Regions from separate parts of the Arthrobacter sp. UYP6 genome, predicted to be linked through region 1. Evidence: predicted binding sites of a transcription regulator. Region 1 holds the regulator's gene; the other holds the start of a gene.
What was found. Region 1 encodes LexA, which represses DNA repair genes until DNA is damaged. Its sites were predicted from a motif close to TCGAACANNTGTTCGA; they were not measured.
Positions count from the first base shown of each region.

Region 1 (15,707 bases):
GCGAACGGCCTGGCCGTCGGCTACATCCACGGCGGGCAGAAGTTCGAGGACGGGTGTTTCAACAAGTGACATGGTTCTGCTTTCCGTGGGGGTTTCGGCAGCGGCGGAGGGTGTTAGACGCTGCTGTCGATCAAGAGGTAGGCGCCAAGCAGGGACATTCCCGCAAGGACCCAAAAACTAACGGTGACGATTTGGGACATGCCCTGACGGCGGAAGGAAATGGCGCCGCCGATCAGAATTCCGGCAAGGCCCATCAAAATGACGCTCCACATAGCCCTAGCCCAGCGTCTTCAGCCAGTTTTCCAGCAGCGCCGCACCGGCGTCACCGGACTTTTCCGGATGGAACTGCGTGGCCGTCAGCGGCCCGTTTTCCACGGCTGCCACAAAGCGGCTGCCGTGCTCGGCCCAAGTGACCTGGGGAGCACGCATGGCGGGCTGGGTAACGTCGAAGTCCCATTTCTGCACGCCGTAGCTGTGCACAAAGTAGAAGCGCTCGTCCTCGATGCCGGCAAATAGCTGGGAGCCTTCCGGCGGCTGGACGGTGTTCCAGCCCATGTGCGGCACCACATCGGCGTCCAGGCGTTCCACAACGCCGGGCCACTCCCCCATTCCGGGGGTGCGCACGCCGTGCTCCACACCCTCATCGAAGAGCACCTGAAGTCCCACGCAGATGCCCATCACCGGGCGGCCGCCGGCGATGCGACGTCCGATCAGGCGGAGGGCATCCACCTCTTTCAGGCCCTGCATAACGGCGGCAAAGGCACCGACTCCGGGCACCAGCAGGCCGTCGGCCTCGAGGACATCGGCGGACTTGGAACTCAGGGTGACGTTTGCGCCTACGCGCTCCAGCGCGCGGACGGCGGAACGAATGTTGCCGGACCCATAATCAAGGACCGTGACGTTGCGGCTGCTCATAGGGCTCCCTTGGTGGACGGAATGCCCTCTACCCGGGGATCCGGCTCCACAGCGGCACGCAGGGCGCGCGCAAAGGCCTTGAACTGGGCTTCCACGATATGGTGCGGGTCCCGGCCGGCAATAACGGTCATGTGCAGGCAGATCTGGGCGTGCAGCGTGATGGCCTCGAAGACGTGGCGGGTCAGCGAACCGGTGAAGTGTCCGCCGATCAGGTGGTATTCCTGTCCTGCAGGCTCCCCCGAGTGCACCAGATAAGGGCGGCCGGAAATGTCGACGACGGCGTTGGCCAGGGCTTCGTCCAGCGGAACCGTGGCCTCGCCGAAACGGCGGATGCCGGCCTTGTTACCGAGCGCGGTCTTCAGCGCCTCGCCAATGCTGATGGCAATGTCCTCGACGGTGTGGTGGACATCGATATGGGTGTCACCGGTGGCCTGGACCGTGAGATCCATCAGGGAGTGCTTGGCCAGAGCCGTCAGCATGTGGTCGTAGAACGGCACAGATGTGCTGATGCTGGACTGGCCCGTTCCGTCCAGGTCCAGCTCCACTACCACAGACGATTCACTGGTCACCCGTTCGATCCGGGCCGTGCGTCCGGTGGTGGTCTCCACAGTCATGGTTTTCCTTTGAAAGAAGATGGTCTCTGCTAACAGTTTAGTGGCTGCCCGCCGGAGAGGTTCCGCGGCGGTGTGGCCCCCGGAAGGGCTACCGCGCGGTGGAACGTGCCGGGGCTACCGGCCAGGGCTACCGGCCAGGGCTACCGGCCAGGGCTACCGGCCAGGGCTACCGAATGCCGGCGGCCAGCAGCTCGCGGAGCCGGGACAGGAAGGCACTGGTCTCAGGCTCGGTGCCCGCGGTAACCCGCAGGTAGCCCGGGATTCCGACGTCGCGCACCAGTACGCCTGCCTCCAACAGCCCTTCCCAGACAACATGGGGGTGCTCCATCCCGCCGAAGAACACGAAATTGGCGTCCGACGGTGCGGGCTTGAGGTCCAGGACGAGCAGCTCCGAAACAATGCGGTCACGCTGGACTTTGATGGCCTCCACGTTGGCGAGCAGTGCATCGGCGTGTTCCAGGGCTGCGTTGGCAGTGGCCTGCGTGATTGCTGAAAGGTGGTAAGGCAGCCGGACCAGGCGCAGTGCGTCGGCGACTTCGGGGGCTGCCGCCATGTAGCCCACCCGGGCTCCGGCGAGCGCGAAGGCCTTGCTCATGGTCCGCGAGACGATCAGTCGCTCCCGGCCGGGCAGCAGCTGCAGCGCACTGGGGGTTCCGGCGTGGAAGAACTCGGCGTAGGCCTCATCCACGATCACGATTGTCTGAGACGCGGCGCCGGCCTCATAGACGGCTTCGATCACGTCCAGTGAAAGCGCGGTGCCCGTGGGATTGTTGGGTGTGCACAGGAAGACGATGTTCGGCGCGTGGGTGCGTACCTGTTCTGCTGCGGACTCCGCCGTGAGCTCGAAGTCATCGCTGCGTGTGCCCTTGAGGTAGCGGGTGCCGGTGCCGCTGGCCAGCAGCGGGTACATGGAATAGGTGGGAGGGAAACCCATGGCCGTGCGTCCCGGGCCACCGAAGGCTTGAAGGATCTGCTGCAGAACCTCGTTGGATCCATTGGCCGCCCAGATATTGTCAGCGCCGAGTCCGTGGCCAAGGTATGCGGCCAGCCGTTCACGCAGCTCCGTGAACTCCCGGTCCGGATAGCGGTTAAGGCCTTCCACCGCATGCTCTACGGACAGTGCAATGGCCTTGCGCACCGGCTCCGGCAGGCCATGGGTGTTCTCGTTGACGTTTAACAGGATGGGCACATCCAGCTGCGGGGCTCCGTAGGGGGTTAGGCCGCGGAGATCGTCGCGCAGGGGAAGTCGGTTCAGTCTTTCCAGCTGTTCAGTCACCTGTACAGCTTAAGACTCGAAGGCGGAGCGGGAAGAATCCCCCGCCGCGCAGGAAGCGTTGTTACGCCGTGTTAGCCAGCGGCGGTGAGTTGCGTGCCCAATTGGCTGGAACAGCCGTAAGCAGGGGCACCTGTGTCGGGACTCTGCGGCTGCGAAAGGCGACTACATGATTCAGCTACAGGGAGCGGCTGCAGGATGCGGCTACCGGGAGCAGCTGCAGGAACTCCGTGGATGATGCGAACTCAGCGGAGAGAGTTGAGCGTCCCGGGTGGCTGGGACCCCACGCCTAGTGGGGTCGGAACGAAGCGCTGCCCAGGTCAGGCCGAATCCTCAGCCTTGGACCGGCACGTACAACTGCGCGCCGACGGGGATCCGGGCCTCAGTGAGGTTGTTGAGTTCCATAATGTCGGCTATGACGTCCCTCGGATCACGCTCCGGGGCAAATTCCTGGGCCAGTCCCCACAGCGTTTCCCCGGCAGCCACACTGACCTGAACGGTCCGGGTTACCTCGGGGCTACCGCTGGATGCCATGGCCGGGGCGGTGAAGAAACCCAGAACAGTGAGTGCTGCAGCGGCGGTGAGCATCAGCGGCAGACCAATAAAGACGAGCCGGCCCCTGCGGGTCAGGCGCAACCCGCGCCGTTCCCCCGGCACGGTGGAAGACGGCAAAGGCGAACCTGGCAAAGCGGCTTCTCGGCTCTCCGGACCAGTGGAGCTCTCCGGGCCAGTGGATGCGAAGGCTTCCGACGGAAGGAGCGGGGCAACCCCGGCATGCAGGGAAGGAAGGACTGTCTGGGTGGGCATAACAACACCTTTCCGGTTCGATTGCAACGAGGAAAACCCGAAGCCATATTCGAACGATTGGAAGCTATTCGACATACCCGGACGCCGTCGTTGGCGACTTCTCGAAAGTATGTTCGACTCTTGCTGACTCATTTCTAGCACCTATCTACTAACAAAGTCGAGACTCGCTCGAACAAATGTTTGAAAACGTTGCTCCGCTCCCTTAGCGTTGAGGACGAGGGAGAGGTTTACCCGGTTTTGGTCGGGCCGCTCCCGGAGCGTGAGCTCCGGATCGGTTCGTCAGCACCACTGAACCAGCTACCTCTGACATAACCGCCGGCACGGCTTGCACAGCGTTCCGGTTCCGCCTTTTACCCGATCGACCATTTACCGACCAGCTCCGGCAACGCCCGGACCAGCTGACCCGAAGGGAACCCCACGTGGCCCGCAGGACTGCTTCCGAAGACAGCACCAACAAGCCAGCTGCCGCAGGCACCCGTGCGCGTGCCAAGGGGCTCACTCCTCGGCAGAAAACCGTCCTGGAAATGATCCAGCGGTCTGTGAGCACCAACGGGTACCCGCCCACCATGCGGGAAATCGGAGACACCGTAGGTCTGGCCAGCCTTTCCAGCGTCACCCATCAGCTCATGCAGCTGGAGAAGCTCGGCTACATCCGCCGCGACCCCAAGCGTCCCCGTGCCATGGAGATCCTCATCCCCCTGATGCTTCGCGACGGCAACGCGGGAACCCCTGAGGCGGCGGAGGACGGAGCCGCAGCCAGCGGACAGCCCGCGCCCGCCGCCTCCGACCGTCTGTCCACGGACGGGGCCAACGCCGCCACTCCGGCGCCGGCACTGGCATCAGTAACCGAACTTTCCACCTCCGTGGACACCGCCATGGTCCCCCTGGTAGGCCGTATTGCCGCCGGCGGTCCGATTCTGGCCGAGCAGGTCGTGGAGGACATCATGCCGCTGCCCCGCCAGCTGGTGGGCCACGGCGACCTCTTCATGCTCAAGGTCTCGGGAGACTCCATGGTGGACGCCGCCATCTGTGACGGCGACTGGGTGGTTGTCCGCCGGCAGCCAACAGCCGAGAACGGTGACATCGTGGCCGCTCTGCTTGATGACGAGGCCACGGTCAAGACCTTCCGGCAGCGCAACGGCCACACCTGGCTGCTGCCCCAGAACACCCGCTACGAGCCCATCGTGGGCGATCACGCCGTCATCATGGGCAAAGTTGTCTCGGTGATGCGTTCGCTCTAGCGGGGGCTCTCCAGCGGGGGCTTTCCAGCAGGGGCCATTGGAGCGCTCCCGGACAACAAAAATGGCGGTCGGAATTTCTTCCGGCCGCCATTTGCGTATCTGCTGCCTTCTTCTTGTGCCTGTCGACTTCCCAGCGCCTACTTCCGTGCGCCCTGCTTCTGCGCTGTGAGCTCCTCGGCCGCCGATTGCTCAGCCAGGCGTCCCAGCACCGAGAGCACCACTGAGCGGTCGGTGGTGGACCAGAAGGGCGGCAGCGCCGCGCGCAGGAAGCCCCCGTAGCGTGCCGTGGCCAGCCGTGAGTCGAGGACGGCGACCACGCCGCGGTCCCCGGAGGCACGGATGAGCCGGCCGGCGCCCTGGGCCAGACGCACTGCAGCATGGGTGGCAGCGACGGACATGAAGCCGTTGCCCCCGGCTTTGGCCACCGCACGGGTGCGTGCGGTCATCAGGGGATCATCCGGGCGGGGAAAGGGTATGCGGTCGATCAGTACGAGCCGGCAGGCGGCCCCCGGAACGTCCACGCCCTGCCAGAGGGACATCGTGCCGAAAAGGCAGGTGTCGGGTTCCTCCGAGAACTGCTTCACGAGTGAGGACATAGAGGATTCCCCCTGGCACAGGATGGGAAAGTCCACCCGGCCGCGCATGGCATCCGCCGCGTCCTCGGCTGCCCGGCGCGAGGAGAACAAACCCAGGGCGCCGCCGTTGGAAGCCCGAAGCAGCGCTTCAATCTCATCCAGCTGCGCTTCGGAGGTGCCCCGCTCAGGCTTGGGCAGGTCCTTGGCCACGTAAAGGACACCCTGGCGTGGATAGTCGAAGGGACTGCCGACGTCGGTTCCGGTCCACGATGGAGCTCCGGGACCAAGCAGGCCCAGGGCTCCGGCAACCGGGCCAAATTCGGAGCCGATGGCCAGGGTGGCCGAGGTCAGGACCACCGTGTGGCCGTCGAAGAGCCCTTCCCGCAGCCGTCCTGCCACGGACAGCGGCGCAACGTTCAACGTGGCCGGAGCAGTTTCATCCGGCGGTGAGAACCCGCCCGACGGCGAGAAGGAGCTGGGCCTCGAAGCCCAGATCACCTCACCGGCGGCCGGAGCCGACACCAGCCGTTCGCAGACGGTCAGCACAGCCATCAGCCGGGAGCGCGCCGTCTGGCGGCCGCCGTCGGCGGTTTCGCCAGGCTCGGGCTTGGAATCGGAAAGTGCCACCCGGCAGGCTTCACGGATCCGGCCCACCGCCTGTTCCTGCTCTTCGTTCAGTCCGCTGGCCAGCAGGCCGGAGGGAATATTCTCCAGGGACTTCTCGAAGGCTCGTGCCGCCTGTGCCAGTTCCTCCACGCTGGCGGAGGTGTGCTTGCGCGCAGCTGTCACGGCGGCGGTGACAACCGTCCCGGACAACTGTCCGGTGACAGCACCGGTGACCCGGTCCTGCAGTTCGTGGGCCTCATCGATCACCACCACGTCATAATCCGGCAGCACGGCCAGACCCTCAAAGGCGGCAATGGCCAGCATCGCGTGGTTGGTGATAACGACGTCGGCCACTGCGGCGGAGGCGCGGGCCCGCTCGCTGAAGCACTCTGCGGCCACCGGGCATTTCTGCGCGCCGAGGCACTCCATGGAGGTCACCGACACCTGCCGCCAGGCACGGTCGCTGACACCGGGCACCAGATCATCCCGGTCACCGGTGTCCGTTTCCTCGGCCCACTCGCGCAGCCGCATCACTTCACGACCCATGGCGGAGGTGGGAGCGGGCGCGGGGTGGGCCACACCGTGGTCATCGCCCAGGGTGAAGAGAGCCCCGGCGGGATCTTCCTCTTCCGGGAATCCTCCGCCGGTCTTGTGCAGGCAGACATAGTTGCTGCGGCCCTTGAGCAGCGCCACGTCAACGTCCCGGGGCAGCTTGGGCTTGAGCGTCTTGAGCAGCCGGGGCAGGTCCCGGCCCACAATCTGGGACTGCAGGGCCAGCGTGGCGGTGGACACGAGCGTGGGCTTGGTGCTCTCCAGCGCGTGATGGATCAGCGGCACCAGATAGGCCAGGGACTTGCCGGTTCCGGTGCCGGCTTGGACCAGCAGGTGCTGGCCCTCATCAATGGCCTGCGTGACCTGCCGGGCCATTTCATGCTGGCCCGGGCGGTTTTGTCCACCCATGCCGGCAACGGCGGTGTCCAGCAGTTCCAGGACTTCGCCGGTGGTGTCTTTACTCATGGGTGACGAACGGCTCCAGTTCAGCAGCGAGGCCTTCGCGGACCATGACGTGCAGCCGGGTTCCGGTTTCGGAATGGTCCACGGAGAGGATTTCGGTGTCCGGGCTATGTAGCCGTGACACCACGTCCCCGCGCTCGTAGGGCACCATCAGTGTCAAATCCACCGCGGGGCGGGGAATGCCTTCGGAGATGGCCTGCAGGAGTTCGTCGATGCCTTCGCCGGTGCGGGCGGAGACCACCACATGGCGGCGTTCCTTCTGCCGCAGCCGTTCCAGCACAAACGGATCCGCAGCATCGGCCTTGTTCAGCACAATGATTTCCGGAATCTTACGGGCATCGACATCGGTCAGCACGGTGCGGACCGCAGCGATCTGACCCTCCGGGTCAGGATGGGAGGCATCCACGACGTGCAGGATCAGGTCCGCGTCCGCCACTTCTTCCAGCGTGGAGCGGAAGGCCTCCACAAGCTGCGTCGGCAGGGACCGCACAAACCCGACGGTGTCCGCCAGGGTGTAGCCGATGCCGTCTTCGGTCTGTGCCTTGCGGATGGTGGGATCCAAGGTGGCGAACAGGGCGTTCTCCACCAGGACACCGGCATCCGTGAGCCGGTTCAGCAGCGAGGACTTGCCGGCGTTGGTGTAGCCGGCAATGGCCACCGAGGGAACCTGGTTGCGCTGCCGGTTGGCGCGCTTGGTCTCCCGCGCAGGCTTCATATCCGCAATTTCGCGACGCAGCTTTGCCATCCGGGTGCGGATCTTCCGCCGGTCCAGTTCAATTTTGGTTTCACCTGGACCGCGGGAACCCATGCCGGCGCTGGCGCTGCCGACCTGGCCGCCGGCCTGGCGGGACATGGATTCGCCCCAGCCACGCAGGCGCGGCAGCAGGTATTCAAGCTGGGCCAGTTCCACCTGGGCCTTACCCTCGCGGGATTTGGCATGCTGGGCAAAAATGTCCAGGATCAATGCCGTGCGGTCAATGACCTTGACCTTGACGATGTCTTCCAGTCCGCGGCGCTGTGAAGGAGCCAGTTCGCTGTCCACGATGACGGTGTCCGCACCCGTGGCCATCACGATGTCCTTGAGCTCCTGGGCCTTGCCCGAGCCCAGGAAGGTGCCCGGGTCCGGCTTCAGCCGCCGCTGGATGATGCTGTCCAGGACCTCGGAGCCTGCCGTCTCGGCGAGGGCTGCCAGTTCCTGCAGGGAGTTCTCGGCGTCGGCAGCTGTTCCTTCGCTCCACAGCCCTGCCAACACCACACGTTCCAGGCGCAGCTGGCGGTACTCAACCTCGGTGACGTCTTCAAGTTCGGTGGAGAGACCGGCAACACGCCGCAGCGCGTGCCGCTCGCGCAGATCTTCCTGGTCGCCGTCGTGCACCGAATGCCCTGCGTCCTCGCGGGACAGGGCCTGAGCCCTGCCGCGCGGAGCGTCGCGGGCGGGCGTCTTGGCGTCCGCGGCACTTTCCTTGGCGAGGATCCTGTCAATGACCCCCTGGATGTCTTCGGGGCTCAGCTCCGGGTTGGGCTGGGCGGAACCGGACGTGCCAGGACGGGAATTGTTGATGGTCATATTCTCCTTATAAGCCGTGTTCTCCATGGTAAGTCAGTGCACGGACATTTGGGGGCGTGATCTCTTGCCGCTGAATCCGGTTTCCGCTGCCTGCCGCAGACGCACTAATCTGGTTTGTTATGGGTTCAGACCATTACTTCAGTTCACAGCCTTCGGGTCCCGAGGTCCGCCGGCCGCTTCATGTCACACTCGACGGCCGCGAGCGTACGCTTGTCACCGCCGGCGGCATCTTCAGCCCCGACGCCATTGACAAGGGCACGGTGATCCTCCTTGACGAAGTCCCGGCACCCTCCCCCACCGGCAATCTGCTGGACATCGGCTGCGGCTGGGGTCCGGTGGCACTGACCATGGCGCTGAAATCCCCCGCAGCCCGCGTCTACGCCGTGGACGTCAACGAACGGTGTCTGGCCCTGACCCGAGACAATGCCGCCGCTCTGGGACTGGACAACGTCACTGCGTCCCGGCCCGAAGAGGTCGACCCACAGCTGCGGTTCGAGACCATCTGGTCCAATCCGCCCATCCGTATCGGCAAGGAGGAACTCCATGCCCTGCTGCTCCTGTGGCTCCCCCGCCTGGCTCCGGAAGGAAGCGCGTGGCTGGTGGTTCAGAAGAACCTTGGCGCGGATTCGCTGCAGAAGTGGATTGCCGAGCAGCTGGGCTCGGACTACTCGGTGGCCCGCCACAGCACGGCCAAGTCCTTCCGCATCCTGAAGATTGAGCGCCGCTGAGAAGCCAGCTGACTGATCAGCCGGCTTTTAGAATCCCGGCCGCTGGCTAGAGCAGGGTCCCGCGTGCCACGAGCACAGCGGGGCCGCTGAGTTCCACGTGTTCGCGGCCGTCTTCGGCGGTCAGGAAACGGACGCCCACGACGCCGCCGGGTACCGTTACTGCCCAGTCGTTCGGAGCGTCCCGGCCGGCCCAGAAACGGATGGCGACGGCGGCGGCACAGGCGCCGGTGCCGCAGGAAAGGGTCTCCCCCACACCGCGTTCATGCACACGCATCGTCAGCAGTCCCACACCGTTTTCGACCAGCGGCTCGGCAGGCACTACAAATTCCACGTTGGTGCCGTTCTCCGGTTCCGGCTGCACGGAGGGTGCGGCCACGAGGCTGGTGGCGGCGAGTTCGGACAGCTCCGCCAGGGCCACCACGGTGTGCGGATTTCCCATGCTGACGGACAGCCCGGGGCGGGGCACCTCCAGACCTGCGGCGTTAACGACGGCGTCCATGGCCTTAGCTGCTGCGTGGTCGGGGTAGATGAACTCCCACGGGCCCATGTCCACGGCGTAGCCGCTCTGAACCCGGGTGACGGTCTTGATGCCGGCACGGGTACCGATGGTCAGGGTTTCCCCTTCCGCCAGGTGGACAAGGTCCTCGGCGAGCAGGAAGTGGACAAAAACCCGGACCCCGTTGCCGCACATTTCGGAAATACTGCCGTCCGAATTGCGGTAATCCATGAACCATTCGGCTCCGGGGTCGGTCTGCAGCAGACCCTGTCCCTCCGGCAGATGCTCCGAGCGCACGGCCCGGATAAAACCGTCGGCACCGATACCGCGGTGCCGGTCGCACACGGCCGCAACTTCGGCGGCGGTGATGTCGCGGCCACCCTCGGGGTCGGCAACCAGGACAAAGTCATTGCCGGTGCCGTGGCCCTTGGCGAAGGGCAGGCCGGCCAGGGAGGCTGGCAGGCCGGAAGCGGACAGTGCGGCGGAAAGAGTTGTGTTCACTGTTCAAGGATAGCGGCGGCAGCCTTGGCGGTCAGTTCGGGATCATCCCAGTCGAGCCAGGTGATGCGCGGGTCGGCCCGGAACCAGGTCAGCTGGCGGCGGGCGAACTGCCGGGTGGCGACCACTGTCTGTTCCGTGGCCTGCGCAACTGTTGACTCGCCGTCGAGCACGCGTAGGAACTGCGAATAGCCCAGCGCCCGGCCGGCGGTCCGCCCCTCGCGCAGCCCCCGGCCGGCCAGGGTTTGAACTTCGGCGAGCAGGCCGCGGTCCACCATCTGGTCCACCCGCGCGGCCAGCCGGCGGTGCAGCAGACCGCGCTCCACACTCAGACCAATCTGGACGGCCGGCTGGAAGTACTCCCGGGCTGGCATAAAGGAGCTGAACGGCTGGCCGGTCAGCTGATGGACCTCCAGTGCGCGCACCACGCGGCGGCCGTCGCCGAGCCGGTCGGCGGACACCGGATCCACGGTGCGGAGCCGCCCGCGCAGTACCTCCAAACCTGCTTCCTCGAGTTCCCGTTCCAGGCCGGCGCGCACCGCCGGATCCGTGCCGGGGAACTCCAGGACATCCAGGGCTGCGCGCACATAGAGGCCGGATCCGCCCACAAGGATCGGATACTTTCCACGCTCCCGGATCTCGGTGATGAGATTCCGGGCGGAAGCCTGGAACGCCGAGACGCTGGCCTCCTCCCGGACATCCATGATGTCCAGCAGATGGTGCGGAACGCCGCGGCGCTCCTCAATGCTGATTTTCGCGGTACCGATGTCCATGCCACGGTAAAACTGCATGGCATCGGCATTGATCACTTCCCCGCCCAGTTCCCGTGCCAGGGCAACGCCCAGATCGGATTTGCCGGAGCCGGTGGGGCCGACGACGGCGATGACAGGGCGGGAGCGTGTGTTAGCTGCGGAGATCATTGGGTGCACCGGGGAATCACCGGCGCGCTAGGAGCGCGGCGGCAGCGCGGGCATGCCCAGTGAGACACCGGGTTTTCCGGCAGCCGTGCCGGGAGCCGGAACTCCGCAGGAATCCGCCTGCGAACGGTCCCAGGCGTCTCCGGCGCGGGAGCGGCGCAGTGAGTAGTCTGCCCCCGTGGCGGGATCCGAGACCAGGTGGAATGCCGCCGCCGAGGTGACGGGTACGGTGACAAGGTCTCCGGGGCGGGGCACCTCGCAGCCTTCGGGCACCGAGAAATGCACCAGGCGCTGGTCGCGTGAGCGGCCGGAGAGCCGCCCGGTTTCCTCGGATTTGCGGCCGGAGCCGGCGGTCACCATCACTTCCACCGTGGTGCCCACCTGCTTGGCATTTTCTTCAGCCGCAATGCGGTCCTGCAGTGCGGTGAGGCGTTCAAAGCGTTCCTGGACAACCGCCTTGGGCAGCTGGTCCGGGAGGTCGGCGGCGGGAGTGCCGGGCCGTTTGGAGTACTGGAAGGTAAAGGCGGTGGCGAAGCGGGACTTCTCCACGACGTCGAGCGTGGCGGCGAAGTCCTCTTCCGTTTCGCCCGGGAAGCCCACAATGATGTCCGTGGAAATCGCCGCGTGCGGCATGCGTTCACGGACGCTGTCCAGGATGCCCAGGAATTTCTTGGACCGGTAGGACCGGCGCATGTCCTTGAGCACCTTGTCGGAACCGGACTGCAGCGGCATGTGCAGCTGCGGCATGACGTTGGGGGTTTCCGCCATCGCATCGATGACGTCCTGGGTGAAGGCGGCCGGGTGCGGGCTGGTAAAGCGGACGCGTTCCAGACCCTGGATGCTGCCACAGGCCCGCAGCAGTTTGGCGAACGCGCCGCGGTCCCCGAATTCCACCCCGTAGGAGTTCACGTTCTGGCCCAGCAGCGTGACCTCTATGGCGCCGTCGTCGACCAGTGCCTGGATCTCGGCGAGGATCTCGCCGGGGCGGCGGTCACGCTCCTTGCCCCGCAGGGAGGGAACAATGCAGAACGTGCAGGTATTGTTGCAGCCCACGGAGATCGAGACCCAGCCCGCGTACACGGAGTCCCGTTTGGTGGGCAGCGTCGAGGGGAAAACATCCAGAGATTCCAGGATTTCCAGCTGTGCTTCATCGTTGTGGCGTGCCCGCTCCAGCAGGGCCGGCAGCGACCCGATGTTGTGGGTTCCAAAGACGGCGTCCACCCACGGCGCCCGGCGCTGGATCGTGTCGCGGTCTTTCTGCGCCAGGCATCCGCCCACGGCGATCTGCATGCCCGGGCGCGTTTCCTTGACGTGGGCCAACATGCCCAGGTTGCCGTAGAGCTTGTTGTCCGCGTTCTCCCGCACCGCACAGGTGTTGAAGACAACGACGTCGGCCTGGTCCCCTTCGGCCGGCACGTAACCGGCGTTCTCCAGCAGGCCGGCAATGCGCTCGGAATCGTGGACATTCATCTGGCAGCCGAAGGTCCGCACCTGATAGGTGCGCTGGAGCTGCAGGGGCTCGGCAGGGGACGGGGAAGTCATGGGGGAAGATACAGTCAAACTCACAGTCCTAGGGTACCTGCCGCCGGCCCCCGGAGCGGGCGTTCGCTCTGCGGGAACCTTTCGGTTGATCCTTAGCCGGTGCCGTCCGGCGGTGCGCGCGGCCGGGTTTAGTACCAGTTGTTGGCGTAGTGGAAGTTCAGTGCTGAGCAGGGGCTGCCGTACCGGGATTCAATGTAGCCCAGTCCCCAGTTGATCTGCGTCTTGTAGCTGGTCAGGTAGTCAGGTCCTGATGAGGCCATTTTTTCGGCGGGAAGTGACTGGACGATGCCGTAGGCGCCGCTGCTGGCGTTGGTGGCGCTGGTCGTCCAATTGGATTCCTTCTCCCACAGCGTGTTGAGGCAGGTCATTTCCGAGGCCGCCCAGCCGTGGCCGGCCAGAGCGGACGCGGCGTAGGCCTTTGCTCCTGCGGGATCATCCATGGGAACTGACGCTGCAGCGGCGGCAGCTGCTTCTTCCGCTGCGCGGTCCGCGGCGGCTTGGGCATCAGCCGCTGCCCTGGCGGCAGTTTCCTGCTCGGCGGCCGCCCGGGCCCGCTCGGCTGCGGCCTCGGCGGCCTTGGCTGCTTCCGCCGCTTTAGTCTCTTCGGCGGCTTTGGCCTCCGCTGACTTCTCTTCGGTTGCTTTGGCGTCCCCGGCGGCTTTGGCTTCTTCGGCTTTTTTCGCCTCGTTGGCGGCAGCCTCTTCAGCTGCCCTCTTCTGGGCGTCGGTGTCGGCGCCGCTTGCCTTCTCCTGCGCGTCGCGCTCGGCTTCGTCCGCCGAGGTAGTGGACGCGGGGTCCGTCTCGCCGGTCGGCGAGGTCAGGCTGACGAGGTTGGCGCGCAGCGTCTCGTTTTGCACCGAGGCTCCGGCAACACCAAAGAAGGCAAGACCGCCGGCAACTGCAATGGCACCAATGCGGAGTTTGCGGGTTCGTCGGGCCTGCCGGCGGTCCTGGGTGAGCTCGCGCCGTCCGGGAGTCTCTTCGGACCCCGGCGTGCGGTTAAGTGTGTCTTCGTTGCCGAGGGTGTCTTCGTTGCCGAGGGCATCTTTGTGGAGGGAAGTCATAGGACCGAGACGGTACAGACGAACCCTGAGGAACTATCTCAAATACATAACGATCGGGTTGACACGCGTGTTGTAAAAGGGCTTAATACCAGTTTTTGTCTTCGGAATGCTGCCAGGCGGCACAGGGGCTGCCGTACCGGGAGCTGATGTATCCCAGCCCCCACTCGATCTGGGTGCGGTAGTTGGTGCGCCAGTCGGCTCCGACGCTGGCCATCTTGTCTCCGGGCAGTGACTGCGGAATGCCGTAGGCGCCGCTGGACGGATTGTTTGCGCTGGTCCGCCAGCCGGACTCGCGCTGCCACAGGTTGACCAGGCACCGAAACTGGTCCTGTCCCCAGCCGCGCGACGACAGCTGCCCGGCAGCATAGGCCTGCGCAGCGGCGGGGTCGTCAACGGGTCCCGGCGCAGGCGCCGGCGTGGGAACCGGAGCAGGAGCAGGTACGGGATCCGGAGCCGGAGCAGGTTGCGGAACGGGTGGGGCAGGTGGTGCTGCCGGGGGCGGCGGGACGGGATTGGGTGCTGGGACCTGAGGCTGCGGGGTGGGATTAATCACCGGAACCGGCCCCGTTTCGCCGGGCCGCGGAGCAGGATTGCTGCCGCTGTTATCACCGGCCCTGTCCCGTGCTTCAGCTTCCCGAGCGGCTTCCTCCGCCGCCCGCGCCTCCTGCTGTTTGCGGTAGGTCTCTTCAGCCTGAAGCCCCTTCAACCGATCTGCTTCGGCCTGCGCGCTGCTGTCCCGCAGGTCAGCCAGCTGCTCCAGCAAAACGGCGCTTCGGCCCTGAACTTCACGAACGGCGGCATCCGCATCCGCTGCTGCGGCCTGGGCCTGAACGGCCAGCCGCTGGGCTTCGGCAGCGGATGATTCCCGGGCTTGAAGGGCAGCAGCTTCCCGCTCTTCAAGGCTGCGCAGGACGTTTTCGGCCGCGGAGGCCTGGGCCTGAAGACTGTCAGTACGGCCGGTAATGCCCTGAAGCGTGGTGAGCCGGTCCATGGCTCCCACGGCGGCGTCAGCGTCCAGGAGCATCAACAGGCTCGAGTCCATGCCGCCGGTTTTATAGGTCTGCGCCGCCAGGGCTCCCAGCTGGTCAGTGAGCGCGGCCGCCGATGCGGCTGCTTCGCCCCGCTGGGCAGCCAGGACATCCACAGTGCGACTGTTGGCTTCAGCTTCGTCGGCGGCCAGCTGATGGCTGGCCGAAGCCTGGACCGCGGCGGTTCCGAGGGCGCCAGCCTCAGCGGAAAGGTCACCGAAGAGCGTCTCGATTTCGACTACCTGGGCGGCCTTGGCCCCCGCGCTGTGTTTGGCCTGTTCGACGTCGTCCCAAGAGGGATAATCCGCTGCGGCTGCAGGCGCCGGAGTAAAAACCGCAGGCACAGCAGTGAAGACCGAGGCGGCAAGCACACCGGTCAGCAGCACGGATCCCAGGGAAACTCGAGTGAACTTCTTCCCCGTCAGCAACAGAGTCAACATCGGAGCTCAGCATACGGCACGGGCGGTGAATAACCCTAGGTTTCCTACCAGGCGTCTTCGGGCTGCTGCTCCAGGACGTCGCCAATGAGGTCGTTGACCACGCGGTATCCCACCGACGGGGAGTATCCCTTGCGGGCCAGCATGGAGACCAGCCGCCGGGCCTGTTTGTCCCGTGCAGCCCGGTCCGTCAGATCCACTGAAGACTGCAGCTTGCGGCGTGCCAGCGCCCGGGCAGCAACAAGTTCGTCCTCATCACTCACCTGTTCCAGGGCTTCCGCCGCAAGGTCCCCGGAGATGCCTTTCTCGGCAAGTTCACGCTTCAGGGCTCCGCGGGCCAAGGATTTGGACCGAGACCGGCTGGCCACCCACAGTCGGGCAAACT
Region 1 is NZ_JBEPPM010000007.1:121,222-136,928, reverse strand. Features, by position in the region: gene priA (bifunctional 1-(5-phosphoribosyl)-5-((5-phosphoribosylamino)methylideneamino)imidazole-4-carboxamide isomerase/phosphoribosylanthranilate isomerase PriA) at 1-72, opposite strand, end outside; gene ABIB35_RS08115 (CG2302 family histidine operon protein) at 114-272, opposite strand; gene hisH (imidazole glycerol phosphate synthase subunit HisH) at 277-915, opposite strand; gene hisB (imidazoleglycerol-phosphate dehydratase HisB) at 912-1,529, opposite strand; gene ABIB35_RS08100 (histidinol-phosphate transaminase) at 1,696-2,805, opposite strand; gene ABIB35_RS08095 (LysM peptidoglycan-binding domain-containing protein) at 3,136-3,474, opposite strand; gene lexA (transcriptional repressor LexA) at 4,134-4,850, shown strand; gene ABIB35_RS08085 (ATP-dependent DNA helicase) at 4,988-7,048, opposite strand; gene hflX (GTPase HflX) at 7,041-8,612, opposite strand; gene ABIB35_RS08075 (class I SAM-dependent methyltransferase) at 8,732-9,340, shown strand; gene dapF (diaminopimelate epimerase) at 9,387-10,337, opposite strand; gene miaA (tRNA (adenosine(37)-N6)-dimethylallyltransferase MiaA) at 10,334-11,254, opposite strand; gene miaB (tRNA (N6-isopentenyl adenosine(37)-C2)-methylthiotransferase MiaB) at 11,282-12,817, opposite strand; gene ABIB35_RS08055 (aggregation-promoting factor C-terminal-like domain-containing protein) at 12,922-13,857, opposite strand; gene ABIB35_RS08050 (aggregation-promoting factor C-terminal-like domain-containing protein) at 13,940-15,325, opposite strand; gene ABIB35_RS08045 (regulatory protein RecX) at 15,370-15,707, opposite strand, start outside.

Region 2 (15,707 bases), on a different contig from region 1:
GTGCAGCAGACCTCGCGTACTGGCACGTCCGCGCGGACCGCTGGGTCGTCGAAGGCGGCACCTACACGGTTCAGGTGGCCGCTTCCAGCCGGGACATCCGGTCCACCACAACCGTGGACGTGAAAGGCGACACTGTCCTGATGCCGCTCACGCGGGAGTCCTCCCTGGCCGAGGTCTTTGCGCACCCCGTCGCCGGCCCGATCATCCGGCAGGCCATGGCACCGATCATGTCGGCGATGGACGGATCATCGTCCGTCATGCCTGAAGGTGTGGAGATGGAAAAGATGATGGGTTCCTTCCCCATCGGGCGCATCGGCATGATGGCAGGCGGGGACTTCTCGCCCGAGCAGGTCGACAGGCTCCTGGAGATGGCCAATTCCGCCACTGCTTGAGTATCGGCGATCCGGGTGGTGAGGGCCGTACCTATACGGCCCTCACCACCGGCAGGTCGGACCACTCCGTGGTGTAGCGGGGCGACGCGAAATTCCGCGCCATGGTCCAGTCCGGCTTCGCGGAGGCCATTCCCGCCAGCCCCAGCCCGATGCTGGCCGCACCGTACTTATCCGTGACCTGCGCCAGCAGGGGGCCGATGTCCTTCTGCTCCGGCCCGGCATCAAAGAGGTCGAACACCGGCTCGGCACCGGCAGCCGAAAGGCCGGTGAGCATGATTCCGGCCTTGGCGTACCGGGCTCCCTCCACCACCTGGGAGTCCATGGCGGTGATTGCGGCCCGGGTCAGCACCAGCGGATCCGCCGTGGGCCGCTGAAGCCGGACCGTCACCGAGGGGGAGGAGGCCTCCGTTCCGCTGAACCGCGACGTGGCGGCGAAGACCGTCATCACGGTGGCCAGCTGTCCCTCCTTGGCCAGCCGGATAGCGGCTTTCTGGGCATACAGGCTCATGACCTGACGCATTGATTCCCGGGTCACCACGGGGGTGGCGAAGCTACGCGAGAAGAGGACCTGCTGCTTGTCCGCGGACTCGGTTTCCATGGGAATGCAGGCGGTGCCGTTCAGCTCCAGCACCGTGCGCTGGAGCACCACGGAGAACTTGGTGCGGATTACGGCAGGATCGGCGGCGCGCAGGTCGGCGACAGTGTGAATCCCCAGCGCGTTCAGCCGGGCGCCGTTGCGTGCGCCCACGCCCCACAGGCCGGTGACCGGCACCCGGGACATGATGGTGTCTACGACGGCGGCATCCAGAGTATCGAGGTTGCAGACCCCGCCCATGTGCGGATTCTGCTTGGCGATCCGGTTCGCGAATTTGGCCAGGGTCTTGGTGGGACCGATTCCCACACAGACCGGCAGGCCGATGTTCCGCGCCACGGCGGCCCGGATGTCAGTGCCCCGGTTCCGCAGCTCCTCATCGGTGCCGTGCAGATGCAAAAAACACTCGTCGATGGAGTAGATTTCCTGCTCGGAGGAGTAGCGTGCCAGCAGCTGCATCACCCGCGAGCTCAGGTCCCCGTACAGCTCATAGTTACTGGAGCGCTGCACCAGGCCCAGCTTCGGGGCAGCTTCGGCCAGCTTGAACCATGGCTCACCGGTCGTGATCCCCAGTGCCTTGGCCTCGTCGGAGCGCGCCACCACGCAGCCGTCATTGTTGGAGAGCACCACCACCGGAATCCCGGCGAGTTTGGGGTCGAAAACGCGCTCGCAGGAAACGTAGAAGCTGTTCACGTCCACGAGGGCGATGCGGTGCCGCTCAGCCACGGCACACGCTAAACATCTGGGGCCTCAAACATAGTGCAGGCACCGGGTCACGACGCCCCAGACGGACAGCTCCGCCGGATCCGGCACCCGGATGTCCATCGAATCCGGGCTGTCCGCATGCAGGAAGATTCCCTGTCCGGTGAGCAGCAGCCGACGGATGATCAGCTCACCGTTGAGGACGGCGACGACGACGGACCCGTCTTTAGGCGTGAGCGAACGGTCCACGATCAGCTCGTCTCCGTCGCTGATGCCGGCCCCGGACATGGCCTCGCCGGAGACCCGCATGATGAAGGTTGAGGTGGCGTCCCGGATCAGATGCCGGTTCAGGTCGATCCCGGCGTCGTAATAGTCCTGCGCGGGGGAGGCGAACCCCGCCGGAAGGGTTGAACCGCGGGCGGCCAGCGGCTCGCTCGCGCCTCCGGAACGTGGGGCGGAGCTGGAAGAAAAGACGGGCACCGCACACCTCCATAGAACACACTTTCGAATGCCTTCAGGGTAGCATCGACCCGAAATTTCACCAGCCCGGCACGGGTTTGCCGCACCCGGGTAGCCGCTGCGGAATCTGCCACCTACGCTGGCACCGGCAACAGGCCGCCGTTTCACACCGACCAGGAGCTCCAATGAAGCAGACACCAGTTCGTACCGTCATCAGTCCCGGCCGCTATGTGCAGGGCGCCGGTGCCATCCACCGGCTCGGCGAGTTCCTTGCGCAGATCGGCAAAACACCGCTGCTGGTGGCCGACGACGTCGTCTGGGGTCTTGTGGGACACGACATCGGCACCTCCCTGCGGATTGCCGAACTGCCGCTGACCCGGGAGGTCTTCAACGGCGTTCCCACCGCCGCCGAGATTGACCGGCTGACCGGGGCCATCCGTGCCGCCGGCGCTGACGTGGTGGTGGGTGTGGGTGGCGGCAGCACGATTGACGCGTGCAAGGCTGCCGGGGATGCGGCCGGAATCCGTTGGGCATCGGTGCCCACCGTCGCTTCCACTGACGCGCCGACGTCGGCGCTCGCCGTGGTCTACACCGCGGACGGGGCCTTCGAGGAGTACCGGTTCTTCTCCCGGAACCCGGACCTGGTGCTGGTGGACTCCCAGATTGTGGCCAACGCTCCGGCGTCGTTCCTGGCACACGGAGTGGGCGATGCGCTGGCGACCTGGCTGGAAGCGCGCGCCACGGCAGCCTCCTTTTCGCTAACCATGGCCGGCGGACTGCCCACCGAAACCGGCACCGCGCTGGCACGGCTGAGCTGGGACGTGCTGTGGGAGTTTGCGCTTCCCGCGCTGGACGCGGCGCGGGACCACCTGGTCACCCCGGCTTTGGAGAAGGTTATCGAGGCCAACACCCTGCTGTCCGGTCTGGGGTTTGAGTCCGGCGGGCTTGCTGCCGCCCATGCCATTCACAACGGCCTGACCGCGGCTCCGCAGACGCACGGTCTGGCGCACGGACAAAAGGTGAACATCGGGTCCGTGACCCAGCTGGTCCTCGAAGGCGCTCCCACCGCGGAGATCAGGGACTTTGTGGAATTCACAACGCGCGTCGGCCTGCCGAACACGCTGACCGAGGTGGGCCTCTCCGTGGACGACACCCGGGAACTGGCCCTGGTGGCGGAGGCCGCCACCGTTCCCGGCGAGACCATGAAGTCCATGCCCTTTGACGTGGGTCCGGCCGATGTGGTGTCCGCATTGAAATCCATCGAACGGTTTTCACGCCGGGTGCGCCGGGAGGCAGGGCTGCCGGAACCGGTCCCGTACAAGGCGCACTGACGTTCTTCGGTGCGTGGGTGCCGTTGGACGCTAGGATCCCCGGAGGGCTGCGACGGGTTCAATGCCGGTGGCCTTGCGGGCCGGAAAGCCGCCGGCAACGAGCCCGACGAGCGCTCCGAGCAGTGCCCCGCCGCAGGATACCAGCGGGTTCAGGATGGGTGTCCATTGCTGGGACAGGGAGATGGCGATGACGGCGAAAACTCCTGCAGCTGCCCCGAGGATTCCGCCGAGCAGCCCGATAATGACGGACTCCGCGACAAACTGGGCGGCGATCTGGCGACGGGTAGCGCCGATGGCACGGCGCAGGCCAATTTCTCCGGTGCGTTCCATGACGGACAGCATGGTCACATTCGCGATTCCGACCCCGCCGGCAAGAAGCACCACCACGGATAAGACCACGAAGATAAGGTTGACGTCCGCTTGGATATTGCCCGCGAGCTGGGATTGACCCCGGGGGGCTGCCACGTCGATGTGCTCGGGCGCATCGGGGGAGAGGGACAGCGCAGCTTGGTCGGCAATTTGGGGGCCGGCGCCAATGACAATGCGGGCCTGGATTTCTCCCGGTGCGCTGAGCCCAAAGTCCGTGCGGGCTGCGCCGGTTGAAATGACAACGCTCTCGAGCAGTTCGGAGCGTTGTTGTACATCGCTGAAGACACCGACGACGGCGTAGGGCAGGCCGTCGATGAAGATGGAAGGCTGGGAATCAACCCGGGTGATGCCAAGGCGGTCGGCGAGCCGATTCCCCAGGACAGCCACGCGGTCGTGCCGCTGATCGTGTCCGGCGTCGAAGAGACGGCCGTGCCGGACCGTGCCTTCGAGCGTATCGACAAGTCCGGCGGAAGCGGCAAAAACCCGTGGCGGTGCGCTGACGGGAGCGGAGGGATCGTTGACGGGCACAGCGGTCACCGTGCCGTCGCGGAGCTTCACCTCGGTAACAAGCGCTGCCTGTTCAACGCCGGCGAGACGCTCCATGCGTTCCACCGCGTCCCAGGGAAGCGACGCTGTGGCAACACTGTTGCCGTCGGCATTCTGTGCCTGGGCGGGGGAGGCGACTACTTGGGTGGCGGCAAAGGCATCAAACTGCCGAGCCAGTTGTCCTGCAGTTGTTTGCGCGAAGCCCAGGGTGGCAACCAACGCTCCGATGCCAAGGACGGTGCCTGCGAGGGTCATCAGGAGCCGGCCGGGTCGTGTCCCAAGATCGGACGTTGCTTCGATCAGCAGGTCGATGAAATGAAAGCGGTCTGCGGCCGGAACCGGCTGAAGGAGCCCTGATTCCGCCGGTTCGGCAGGGTCTAGGCGTCTTCTCATGCTGGCGTGCTCACCCGTCCGTCTGCAATCCGGACGCAATGGGGTGCACGCTGGGCGACGGCATGGTCGTGGGTGATGATGACCAACGCGAGGCCGTCGGTGACCAGTTCCTCGAACAGTGCCATCACATCCTGCGTGGTGTCACCGTCGAGGTTGCCGGTGGGTTCGTCTGCCAGCAGCAGGCTGGGACGGGTGACAACGGCGCGTGCCACGGCCACCCGCTGGCGTTCACCGCCGGACAGAGTGCCGGGCAGGAAATCGATGCGGTGGCCCAGGCCCACACGATCCAGTGCTTCGCGGGCCCGGCCAACGCGTTCCGTGCGGGAGGTTCCGCTGTAGAGCATGGGCATCATGACGTTCTCCAGGACCGACCGCCGCGGCATCAGGTGGAAGGCCTGGAACACGAATCCGATGCGTTGGGCACGGACCGCAGCGCGTGTGTCCTCGTCCAAGACGCCGGTTAGGTGTCCGTCGAACCGGTACTCACCGACGCTGGGCCGGTCCAGGAGTCCCAGGATGTTGAGCATTGTGGACTTGCCGGACCCGCTGGGGCCCACGATTGAGACGTAGTCACCCTCCTGCACGGTGAGGTTGATGCCTTTCAGTGCCTGCACCTCGGGCGGGCCGGGGAAGGAACGGGTGACGTCGCGCAGTTCTACCAGGGGGACGCTCACTTGCCCACCACAACGAGGTCGCCTTCGGCCAGTTCGCCTTCGAGGGGAGTAATTTCCACCGCACCGGGAGTTGCCAAACCGCTGCGGACAACAACCAGCCGGGTGGCTGCCTGTTCGCCGTCCCGGGGATCCCCCTCGGCAACCTCAACGCGGGTTTCGCCGCCCGGGCCGGCCGTCAGGGCCGCGTAGGGAACAGACAACACCTCGCCGTCCGTGGCTCCGACGGCGATCGACACGCGCACGTTGGACCCCTGAAGCTCCTGGATTTGTTCCGGGGTTAAGGGGTCAGGCTGCAGCTGGATGGTCCACCGGGAGGAGTCGCCGACCCCCGGTTCCACAGCCGTGATGGTGGCCAAATGAGCAGTGCCGTCCGGCAAATCAAAAGACGCTTTATCATCGACCTTAAGAAGGCGGGCATCGGCCTCCGCAGCGGATCCGGACAATCCCAGGGTTGCTCCGGATACCGTCATGGAGGCTCCTTCAAGAATGGATCCCCGCTGGGTGGCAACGGCATCCACGCGTCGGGGGAGATCCGCCAGGTACAGCACCTCACCGGCCGGCAAAGCGGGCAGGGCGGCCTGTTCGGCGCGGCCCAATTCCTCCTGCGCCTGCGTGAGCTGGACTGCCGCGGCATCCACCGCCATCCGCTGCGGGGCATCCGACCGGTCCGAGCCGATTTCCTGCCGGCGTAGCTCGGCGAGCTCGAGCGCATCCACCAGGTTGCCGATCTGCACCGGGTCCTGGGGCTTGGCCTGCCGGGCGGCTGTGAGCTCACGCTGCACACCGGCTATGGCGTTGTCGGCTTCCCGGATCTCTACGGGTGTTGCGCCAACAGGCGTCGCCGCAAGCTCGCTCTGCGCTGCGAGCAACCCCTGCTCAGCCATCCGGACTGACTCCTGCGCTGCCCGGAGGGACTCCGTGCTGCCGTCCTCCAATTCAGGCACCGAGTACCCGGCTGTGGCGTAAAGGGTTGATACGGCGTTGGCCGCATCGATGCCGAAGACCGGGTCTGCCGGATCGCCGGCATCGATCCCCACCGTCCTGACAGCCGTCTTGAACTGCATAACATCCGGGCCGGAAACGCCGAGGAACAGGGAGCGGTAGACGGGCAGCTCGCCGGGCAGCACAATAACGGGCCGGCCGGCAACCTCAAGAGCAATCGAAAGTGCCTTCAAATCCGTGCCCACTTCCGGAACCTGGCCCGTGACCACTGCCGGGCCGGCTATTGATGTGGTGTCGATACGCACTTCCACCGGGTCCGCGTAAGCCACCTCTCCCCGGATGGTCACATCGTTGCTGAGCTGCCCGTACTGCACAGGAACGGTAACCAGTCCCGGAGCCGGAGGCTCTGCCGCACCCGCTGCATCAGCCGGGGAGATCAGAAACCGCCCCAGCAGCAGGCCGGCAACCAGGCTCAGTATTGCGGCGGCGGCCACAATCCACAGCGTCCGGTTGCGCTGGAAAACGGTGGCGAGCCCGTCCCGCACGGATGATCGTGCGGGAACGTCCTGCGGCTCATCGGTGGGGTCCGGGTCCTCAAGGAGCAGGCCTAAGCCGGCTGCGTCTTCCATGGGCCCGGTGGCGCCGTCACGGCCAAGCCCCGCCACTCAGTTTCCCTGCTCAAGATCGGCCCGAAATGCTTCGAGTTCCGCCTTATGGTCATCGATGAACTGCTGCTCAAGGTCGAACTGCACACTCTCCATGGCGTCGCGGTAGTTGGTCTTTTCCCGGCAGTCCAGATCAGCGAGGGCGAGCTCAATTTCTTCTTCGCCCAGCTCAGCCAGTGCGGTTTCGTCCATTCCGCTGGAACCGGGGGCTGCTGTTGCGGACGTTCCGGTGGAACCGTCTTCGTACGTGGCACTGGTGGCTTCGTAGATGGAGTTCATCTTGTCGCTGATGCTGTTCTGCGCGTCCAATTGAGCCGAGAATCCGGGGTGTCCGGCATCGGCCATGCAGGTGGACCACTCGGCATCTGCCTCGCTCAGTTCCGGGGAACTCATCATGTCTTCGTAGAGTGTGTTCATGGAATCCATGAGCGGCTGATGCTTCTCGGCCGTTCCGGCGTCGTCGCCGTCCATCTCATGCGACGCCCAGCCATAACACCCCGAAGTGGTCCAATCCCATTCAGTCATTTCCCCGTCGGCGGGCATATCGGCCTCGTCGAGGACGGGACCGCTCAACGCCTCATAAAAGGCAGTTTGCTCTGCTACCGGCAAACTCGCGACATAATCGGCGTTCAGATCCACATACTCAGTTCCGCCGCCGGACTCCATGTCCTCCTGGCCGGGGTAATTGATCATTCCGTAGCCGTATTGGGACACCCATTCCCGGGAGTCAGGATTCCAATCATCGGCTGATCCCATGGAAACAGAGGCATTCTGGACATTCGGCGTGTATTCGAACCCCTCCTCCGACATGCACTGAGCCACCAGCTCCTCCCGCTGGCGATCATTTTCTGCGTACTTCTTTTCCTGCTCCTCAGGGCTCAGATCACCTCCGAATGCGGACGACATGAACTCGGTCAGGGGCGAGTCTTTTGCAGCAGGTTCTTCAGCTTCACCGGACGAACCGCACCCGCCGAGCACGATGGAAAAACACAAAGCGGCAAGAAGCGCGGCAGCGCGCGGAGAATGGTGCACGGGAATCCTCTTTTAGGAATGCAGGCAGTGAACCTGCGAGTTCAGGTATGTCAAAGAATGCCTCACGCACTGCCCGGAAATGGAGAATCAGCGTGTAACATTTCCATCTCATCTGCCCTGGCCTTGGACGAGGACAAAATCCGGCACTCCACCGGCTGGTTATCCGGCCGCTATGTGTTTGTTACGGTTCTTCCGCGGGTACGGACACCGAGGTGGTGGCCGGCTGGGGGCTGCCGCTGCCCGTTTCCGTTGCGAAAAGGAAGAGCGACGCCAGGATGCCGATTGCCAGCACGACGACGAGCAGGACGCCGCTGATAATGGTGATCACCCAGGCGCTGCGCGGACGCGGCCGCCGGCGGACCAGGCCAATGATCGCCAGCACCAGGGACAGTGCGGCCAGAGGAAAGAACAGCGGAATAAGGACAATAGACAGGACCAGCGCCGTGAGGGCAATAATGCCCGACGGCGTCCCCAGCCAGGGGCGTTCGGGCCCCGGCCGCACGGCCGTTGCCTGCGGCGGGAATTCCGCCCGCTCCGCCCGCTCCGCCCGCTCCGCAGCCTCAGGCTCCGTGCCCGAGGCTGCAGCGATCCGCTCCACCGGCCCCAAACCCGCCAGGACCTCCCGGACCTGAGCCGTGGTGGCCGGGCCGGGAAGGGCGCCGGCTGCCTCGGTGATGTGCTCGGTTACGGCGTTCAAGACATCGCTGCGGTCCTCGGCTCCGGCCAGGCTCCGGTCCAGGTCATCCAGATAGGAGCGGACCAGGGGATGGGCGGTGATGTCTTCATGACCGGAATACCCGGGATGGGTGCCGGCGTCCGCATTATTCATGTGCTCGGTTCCTTCAGGAGTTGGCTGGTTTCGGAGGCAAACGGTTCCCAGGCTGCACGGAAAGCGTTCAGGGCTTCTTCACCCGCTGGGGTCACCCGGTAGTAGCGGCGGGGCGGTCCGGTGGCCGACTCCTGCCATGTGGTTTCCACCAGACCCCGTTTCCGCAGCCGGACCAGCAGCGGATAGATGGTTCCTTCACTGGCAAAGAGGGAGGAATGGCGGGCGAGGTCGGAGGCGAGTTTCAGCCCGTAGGACGGCTCACGGCACAGCTGGGACAGGACGCAGTATTCAATGACACCCTTGCGCAGCTGCACCAGGACATTCTCGCGGCCGGTCTCCATAAAAGGGAGGCTAACACCAAGTACCTTGCATGGATAGGTACCGAAACCTGAGGGGCCTGCGGTCGGGGCGCGGTTCCGGCATTGCATCGGCAAAACCGGCACCCGGCGCCTTGGGTTAAGCTCAAACCATGGAAGCAAATGGCCGCGCGGGTCGACGGGCACAGGGCGCCCGGTCGGCGGTTTTTGCCCAGCTGGCCGAAGGCAGCAAGACCGAGCAGGTAGCCCAACGACTCACTGATGCCATCATCATGGGCGTCTTGGTCCCGGGGGAGCGGCTTCCCAGCGAAGCGGACCTGGCGAAGCGGTTCGGCGTTGCCGTGGTCACCGCACGCGAAGGTCTCCAGGCTCTGCGGGATGCCGGACTGGTTCAGACCAAGCGGGGCCGGGAAGGCGGCAGCTTTGTCAATGCTACGGAACTCACCCGCACCGGCCTGCTTGAGGCCCGCCTGCGCGGGATGGCCAATGGAGAAATCTCCGATCTCGCCATCTACTTTGCAACCGTGGCGGCCGGCTGCGTAGAACAGGCAGCCGAACGCTGCGCACCCCAGGACAGCGAGCGGCTGTCCCGGTGGCTCTCCGCTGCCGACTTCACCCCCGGCGCTCCTGCCCGGCGCAACGCCAGCGGCTTCTACCTGGAGGTTGCGGTCCTGAGCCAGTCCCCCCGCCTGGTGCGAGAGCAAATCAGGCTCCAAGCCGAATTTGGACCGCTTCTCTGGCTGGGCATGGGGCAAGCGGAACTGCGCACTGAAATCGTCGCGGGCATGGAGGCGGTCGCTGCGGCGGTCGGCCGGCAGGATGCGGTAACCGCCCGGGCACTCGTCCGGGCGCAGACGCAACTCATCACGCGGTGGCTGCTGGGCGCAAAGGCAAGCATTGGCAAAGGCGGAAATCTCCATGACTAGTCCCGGCACGCGCACCACCGATGCAGCCCTGCGCACCACGCGGGGTGTATCTGAATTCTTCGACGGCGTCTTCCGGCGGCTCGATACCTGGCGTGCCGCCATGGAAGCCGGAGCCTCGCCGGATCCCGCGGGCTTGGACGCCCTGGTTTATCCACTGGTTGAGCCGGAGCTGACCGGTGAGTCCCCGCTGCTGATCGGTGCGGGGTTCATCGCCGCCCCGGATTACGTCAGGGGGCGCCGCCTGCATTTTTCCTGGTGGCTGGGGCCGCTGGATTCCAATCCGTTGTTCGGTACCACCCGGGTCCCCACCCGGCTGGACCTGTCCGCCCGCGAGTACGTGGACTATCTCAACGATTTCCGGACCCTGGAGTGGTACAGCGTGCCCGAGTCCACCCATCAGCGGCATGTTACCGGCCCGTACGTGGATCATCTGTGCACCTGTGACTACATCCTGACGTTGACCATGCCGGTACAGGTCGATGGTGCCATGATCGGCGTCGTGGGTGCGGATGTGTCGGTCAAGCGAACGGAAGCGGCCCTGCTGCCGCTCCTGGAGTCCCTCGATGTGCCGTCCGCCCTGATCAGCCGGGTTGGCCGGGTATTGGTGTCCACCGACCCGAACCTCACAGTGGGAAGCTTGGTGCCGCCCGTTCCGGGCAGCGACCCTGCGGAGCCCGGGCTGCCCTGCCCCGGCACCACGTTTTTCCTGGACCTGCGAAAGTAGTGGCCGCCCCCCGATGAAGGGGTGAGCGAACCGGCAAAAACCGGTCGATTTTTATCATTCTATTCCAGATGTTTTAGGTGTAGTGTCGTCCCCCATGGAGTGAAGAAAACTCCAGGGGCGGCACCGGCCAGTACTGCGCGTGCCCCCGTCGACGGTCGAAAGGGCACCGATGAGCATCCGGGAACTGCGCAACTTCATCAACGGCGATTATGTGGATTCCGCCGCCGCCGAGCGGCTGCAGATCATCAATCCGGCCACCGAAGAGGTGATTGCCACCACTCCTGTTTCCACGGCCGGTGACGTCCGGGCGGCCTATCAGGCCGCCGGGGCTGCCTTCGAGACCTGGGGCCAGAGCACTCCCGCCGAGCGCCAGCGCGCACTGCTGCGGATTGCCGACGCCGTCGAGGAACGGGCCGAGGAACTGGCGGACCTCGAATGCTCCGAAACCGGCAAGCCCCGTGCCGGCATCGTGGGTGACGAAATTGAGGTCATGGCGGACCAGCTGCGGTTCTTCGCCGGGGCTGCCCGCACACTGGAAGGCCGTGCCTCCGCGGAATACCTGGCGGACCACACCTCATCCATCCGCCGCGAACCCATCGGCGTGATCGGGCAGGTCACCCCCTGGAACTATCCTCTGATGATGGCTGTCTGGAAGGTCGGCCCCGCACTGGCGGCCGGCAATACCGTGGTCCTCAAGCCTGCCGATTCCACTCCCGGGACCACGCTGCTCCTGGCTGAAATTGCCGCAGAATTCCTGCCTGCGGGAGCCTTCAACGTGGTGCTCGGCGACCGCACCACCGGGCAGTCGCTGGTGGCCGACAAAACGCCGCAGATGGTGTCCATCACCGGTTCCGTCCGGGCCGGCATGGAGGTGGCCGGCGCAGCTGCGCAGGATGTCAAACGCGTGCACCTCGAGCTGGGAGGCAAGGCTCCGGTCCTGGTGTTCGACGACGTGGACATCGCCGCCGCTGTTGCCGGCATTGTCCCCGCCGCGTTCTACAACGCCGGTCAGGACTGCACCGCCGCCACCCGCGTCCTGGTCCACGAAAGCATCCATGACGAGTTCGTGGCCGCTTTGGTGGCGGAAACCCGGGCCAACGCACTCACCGGCACCCCGGAGCGCACCGACATCCTCTTTGGGGCGCTCTCCAGCGCCGAGCAGCTCAAGCGCGTGATGGGTGTGATTGACCGGTTGCCCGCGCATGCCGTGATCGAAACGGGCGGCAAACGGCAGGGAAGCACCGGGTACTTCCACGAAGCCACGATCATCTCCGGGCTGGAGCAGCAGGACGAGCCGGTGCAGAACGAGATCTTCGGCCCTGTGCTGACAGTCCAAAAATTCACCGACGACGCCGAGGCCCTGGCCCTGGCAAACGACGTGGACTACGGGCTGGCTTCCTCCGTCTGGACCCGGGATCACGGCCGGGCGCAGCGCTTCGCCAAGCGACTGGACTTCGGCTGCGTCTGGATCAACACCCACATCCCGCTGGTGGCCGAAATGCCGCACGGCGGCTTCAAGCACTCGGGTTACGGCAAGGACCTCTCCGCGTACGGCCTCGAGGACTACACGCGAATCAAGCACGTCATGAGCTTCATCGGCTAGGCACACCACCCACCAGAGGGAAGGGCATTATGAAAGCGCAATCCCGTACCACCCCGCATTTGGCCGACGGCGAGCATCTGGCGGCCCTGGGCTATCAGGACTCCTTCGACCGGTCCATGTCCCTGTGGGCAAACTTTGCACTGGGTTTTACCTATCTCTCTCCGCTGGTGGGTGTGTATTCACTCTTCGCGCTGGCTATGAGTACCGGCGGGCCGCCGTCCATTTTTTGGCTCTTCATTGTGGGCGGCGGGCAGCTGCTCGTCTCGCTGGTATTCGGCGAGGTAGTTTCGCAGTACCCCATCCACGGCGGGATTTACCCCTGGACCCGACGGCTGTGGGGCCGGCGCTACGCGTGGATGGCGGCCTGGGTCTACATCTGGGCCATGATCGTTACCATCACCTCGGTGGCCGAATTCGGCAGCGGCTTCCTGGCCAGCCTCTTTGGCCTTCCAACGGGTAAGGGCTGGGCCCTGGCGCTGTCGGCAGTGCTCCTGCTAGTGGCGCTGGCGCTGAACTTCTCCGGCACCAAGACCCTGGCCCGGGTGGCCCGGATCGGTCTCGCCGCCGAACTGGCCGGCGTGATCGCCGTCGGGCTCTACCTGCTGATCTTCCAGCGGCAGCAGGAGTTCAGCGTCTTCTTCAACACCATGGGGGTGGAGCAGGAGGGGCCCTACGGGCAGGCGTTCATCGGCGCCGCGCTCGCCGGGCTCTTCCTGTTCTACGGCTTTGAGGCCTGCGGGGATGTCGCTGAAGAAGTCACCGATCCGGCCCGGCGGATACCGCGGGCCATGGTGATGACCATTTTGGTCGGCGGGATCTCGGCACTGTTCGCGTTTGCAGGCTACGTGATGGCTGCCCCCAACCTGCAGGACATTGTGGATGGCACCGATCCGGACCCCATCCCTGCCATCTTGTCCTCCTCGCTGGGTGAGGTGGGCGCCAAAGTCTTCCTGGTGATCGCGCTGACCGCATTCCTGTCCTGTGTGCTCAGCCTGCAGGCAGCCGCCAGCCGGCTGCTGTTCTCCTTTGCCCGCGACGGCATGCTGCCCGGACACGCCTGGTTGGCCCGGGTGTCACCGCGCAGCAAGGTGCCGGTAAATGCACTGATTGTGGCTTGCTCCATCCCGCTGCTGCTCTGTGTCGCCATATATGCCGGCCCGGAGGGTCTGTTGACGCAGATCACTGCCTTTGCCGTGCTGGGCATCTACGTGGCGTTTCAGTCGGTGGTCCTGGCAGCCATGCGCCAGCGGCTGCGCGGCTGGCGTCCCGCCGGGCCGTTCCGTCTGGGGGCGGCCGGATTTGTCATCAACGTTCTCGCTCTGGCCTACGGCCTGTTCGCCATGGTCCTGCTGGCCAAGCCCGGAACCTCCGGGGACTGGGTTGCCGATTGGGTGGTACTGATCGGACTCGGTGCGGTCACCGCCACCGGGCTGCTGTACCTGTTTATCGCCCGCCCGGACCGCCGTTCGGATGCTCCGGCCGGTGATGCGCTGGAAATGGCCAGCCGACTGCGCGGCGAAACCAGCCCCGGTCCCGACGCCGTGCAGGCAGTTCCATAGCCGTTTCATCTGCAGGACAACCAACGAACGACGGCGGCTCCCGGCTTCGGGAGCCGCCCCGGCGAAAGAGAGCCTGCAATGACAGCACCCGGCATTCCCGGAGTCCCAGCACTCGCAGGAGGTTCGCCCGCTGCCGCGAGGTCCGGCACCCTGAAGCGGTCCCTCGGCCTGTGGGCGATCGTGGGCCTGGGCCTCGGCTACATGACACCGACGATCGTCTTCGATACCTTCGGGATTGTCTCTGCCGGGACGGACGGGCTGGTACCGCTGGCCTACCTGGTGGCCCTGGTGGTGATGCTCTTCACGGCCATCAGCTACGGCCGGATGGTCCGGGTTTTTCCCAGTGCAGGTTCGGCCTACACCTACACCCGCGAGACCATGCATCCCGGCCTGGGATTCATGGTGGGCTGGGCGGCGCTGCTGGATTACCTGCTGCTGCCCATGGTGAACGCACTCATCATCCGCATTTATATGGAGGCGCTGGTCCCGTCTGTCCCTGGCTGGATCTGGGTGGTCTTGTATGTACTGGTCATGACCGCCATCAACCTGCGCGGCATGAACACCACATCCAAGCTCAACGGCATCCTGGTGACCTTTGAAATCGTACTGATCGCCGCCTTCGTGGTCCTGGCCGTAATCCGGTTGGGGGAGGGCATGGGCCAAGGCACTGTATTCACTTCCTCGCCGCTGTTCCATGAGGGATTCGAACCGGGAGCGGTGCTTACCGGCGCCACCGTGGTGTGCTTCTCCTTCATTGGCTTTGACGCCATCACCATGTACACGGAAGAGGCCAGGGACCAGAAGATCATGCCCCGGGCCATCATCCTGACCCTGCTGATCGGCGGCGGCATCTTCTTTGTGGCCGGATTCCTTGCCCAGGCAGCGTTCCCCGATGTATCCGGCTTCGAGGTGGTGGACGATACGCTTCCGGAAATGGCACTCTACGTGGGCGGACAGGCCTTCCAGCTGCTGTTTATGGCCGGGGCATTCGCTGCCACCTTCGCCTCCGGACTGGCATCCCATGCCTCCGTCTCCCGGCTGCTCTATGTGATGGGACGAAACGGGGTGCTCCGGCCGGCCAGGCTTTTTGGATATATCCATCCGCGGTTTCACACGCCGTCCTTCACGGTGATCATCACCGGCCTTGTATCTGTGCTGGCGGTGGCTCCGAGCCTGGAACTGATCTCGTCGATGATCAACTTCGGCGCGCTGATCGCGTTCACCTTCGTGAATCTTTCCGTGATCGCCTACTTCGTGTTCCGGCACAAGCGGTACAAGAGCGCCGCAGACATCGCAAAGTTCGTTGTGGCGCCGCTGATCGGTGCCGGCCTGACGGGCGTCCTATGGTCGTTCCTGCATGGTGATGCGCTGATCTTCGGACTTGCCTGGTCAGGGGTTGGGTTCATCTACCTGCTGTTCCTCACCCGGGGGTTCCGCCGGAACATTGCGGACTTCAACCTGGCTGAACCGGCAGCGTGCGAACCAGCCGGCCCGCTGCTGCCGCCGCCCAATAAACGCTTCTCCACCCCTGGAAAATTCCACCTATGAAAGAGGTACGTATGAACATGCTTGAATCCGATGTTGTTGTCATTGGCGCCGGCACCACCGGCTTAACGGCAGCCTGGGAGCTGACGAAGGCGGGGCTTTCGGTT
Region 2 is NZ_JBEPPM010000013.1:104,377-120,083, forward strand. Features, by position in the region: gene ABIB35_RS12365 (glycoside hydrolase family 3 C-terminal domain-containing protein) at 1-392, shown strand, start outside; gene ABIB35_RS12370 (Y-family DNA polymerase) at 424-1,710, opposite strand; gene ABIB35_RS12375 (LexA family protein) at 1,735-2,112, opposite strand; gene ABIB35_RS12380 (glycerol dehydrogenase) at 2,331-3,476, shown strand; gene ABIB35_RS12385 (ABC transporter permease) at 3,507-4,784, opposite strand; gene ABIB35_RS12390 (ABC transporter ATP-binding protein) at 4,781-5,458, opposite strand; gene ABIB35_RS12395 (efflux RND transporter periplasmic adaptor subunit) at 5,455-7,065, opposite strand; gene ABIB35_RS12400 (hypothetical protein) at 7,066-7,971, opposite strand; gene ABIB35_RS12405 (HAAS signaling domain-containing protein) at 8,279-8,926, opposite strand; gene ABIB35_RS12410 (PadR family transcriptional regulator) at 8,923-9,267, opposite strand; gene ABIB35_RS12415 (FadR/GntR family transcriptional regulator) at 9,396-10,169, shown strand; gene ABIB35_RS12420 (cache domain-containing protein) at 10,162-10,893, shown strand; gene ABIB35_RS12425 (aminobutyraldehyde dehydrogenase) at 11,063-12,496, shown strand; gene ABIB35_RS12430 (APC family permease) at 12,526-14,055, shown strand; gene ABIB35_RS12435 (APC family permease) at 14,134-15,603, shown strand; gene ABIB35_RS12440 (flavin monoamine oxidase family protein) at 15,615-15,707, shown strand, end outside.
Region 2: a site for LexA is predicted at 2,179-2,194, ahead of ABIB35_RS12375 (LexA family protein). Genes of this name have one in related genera too.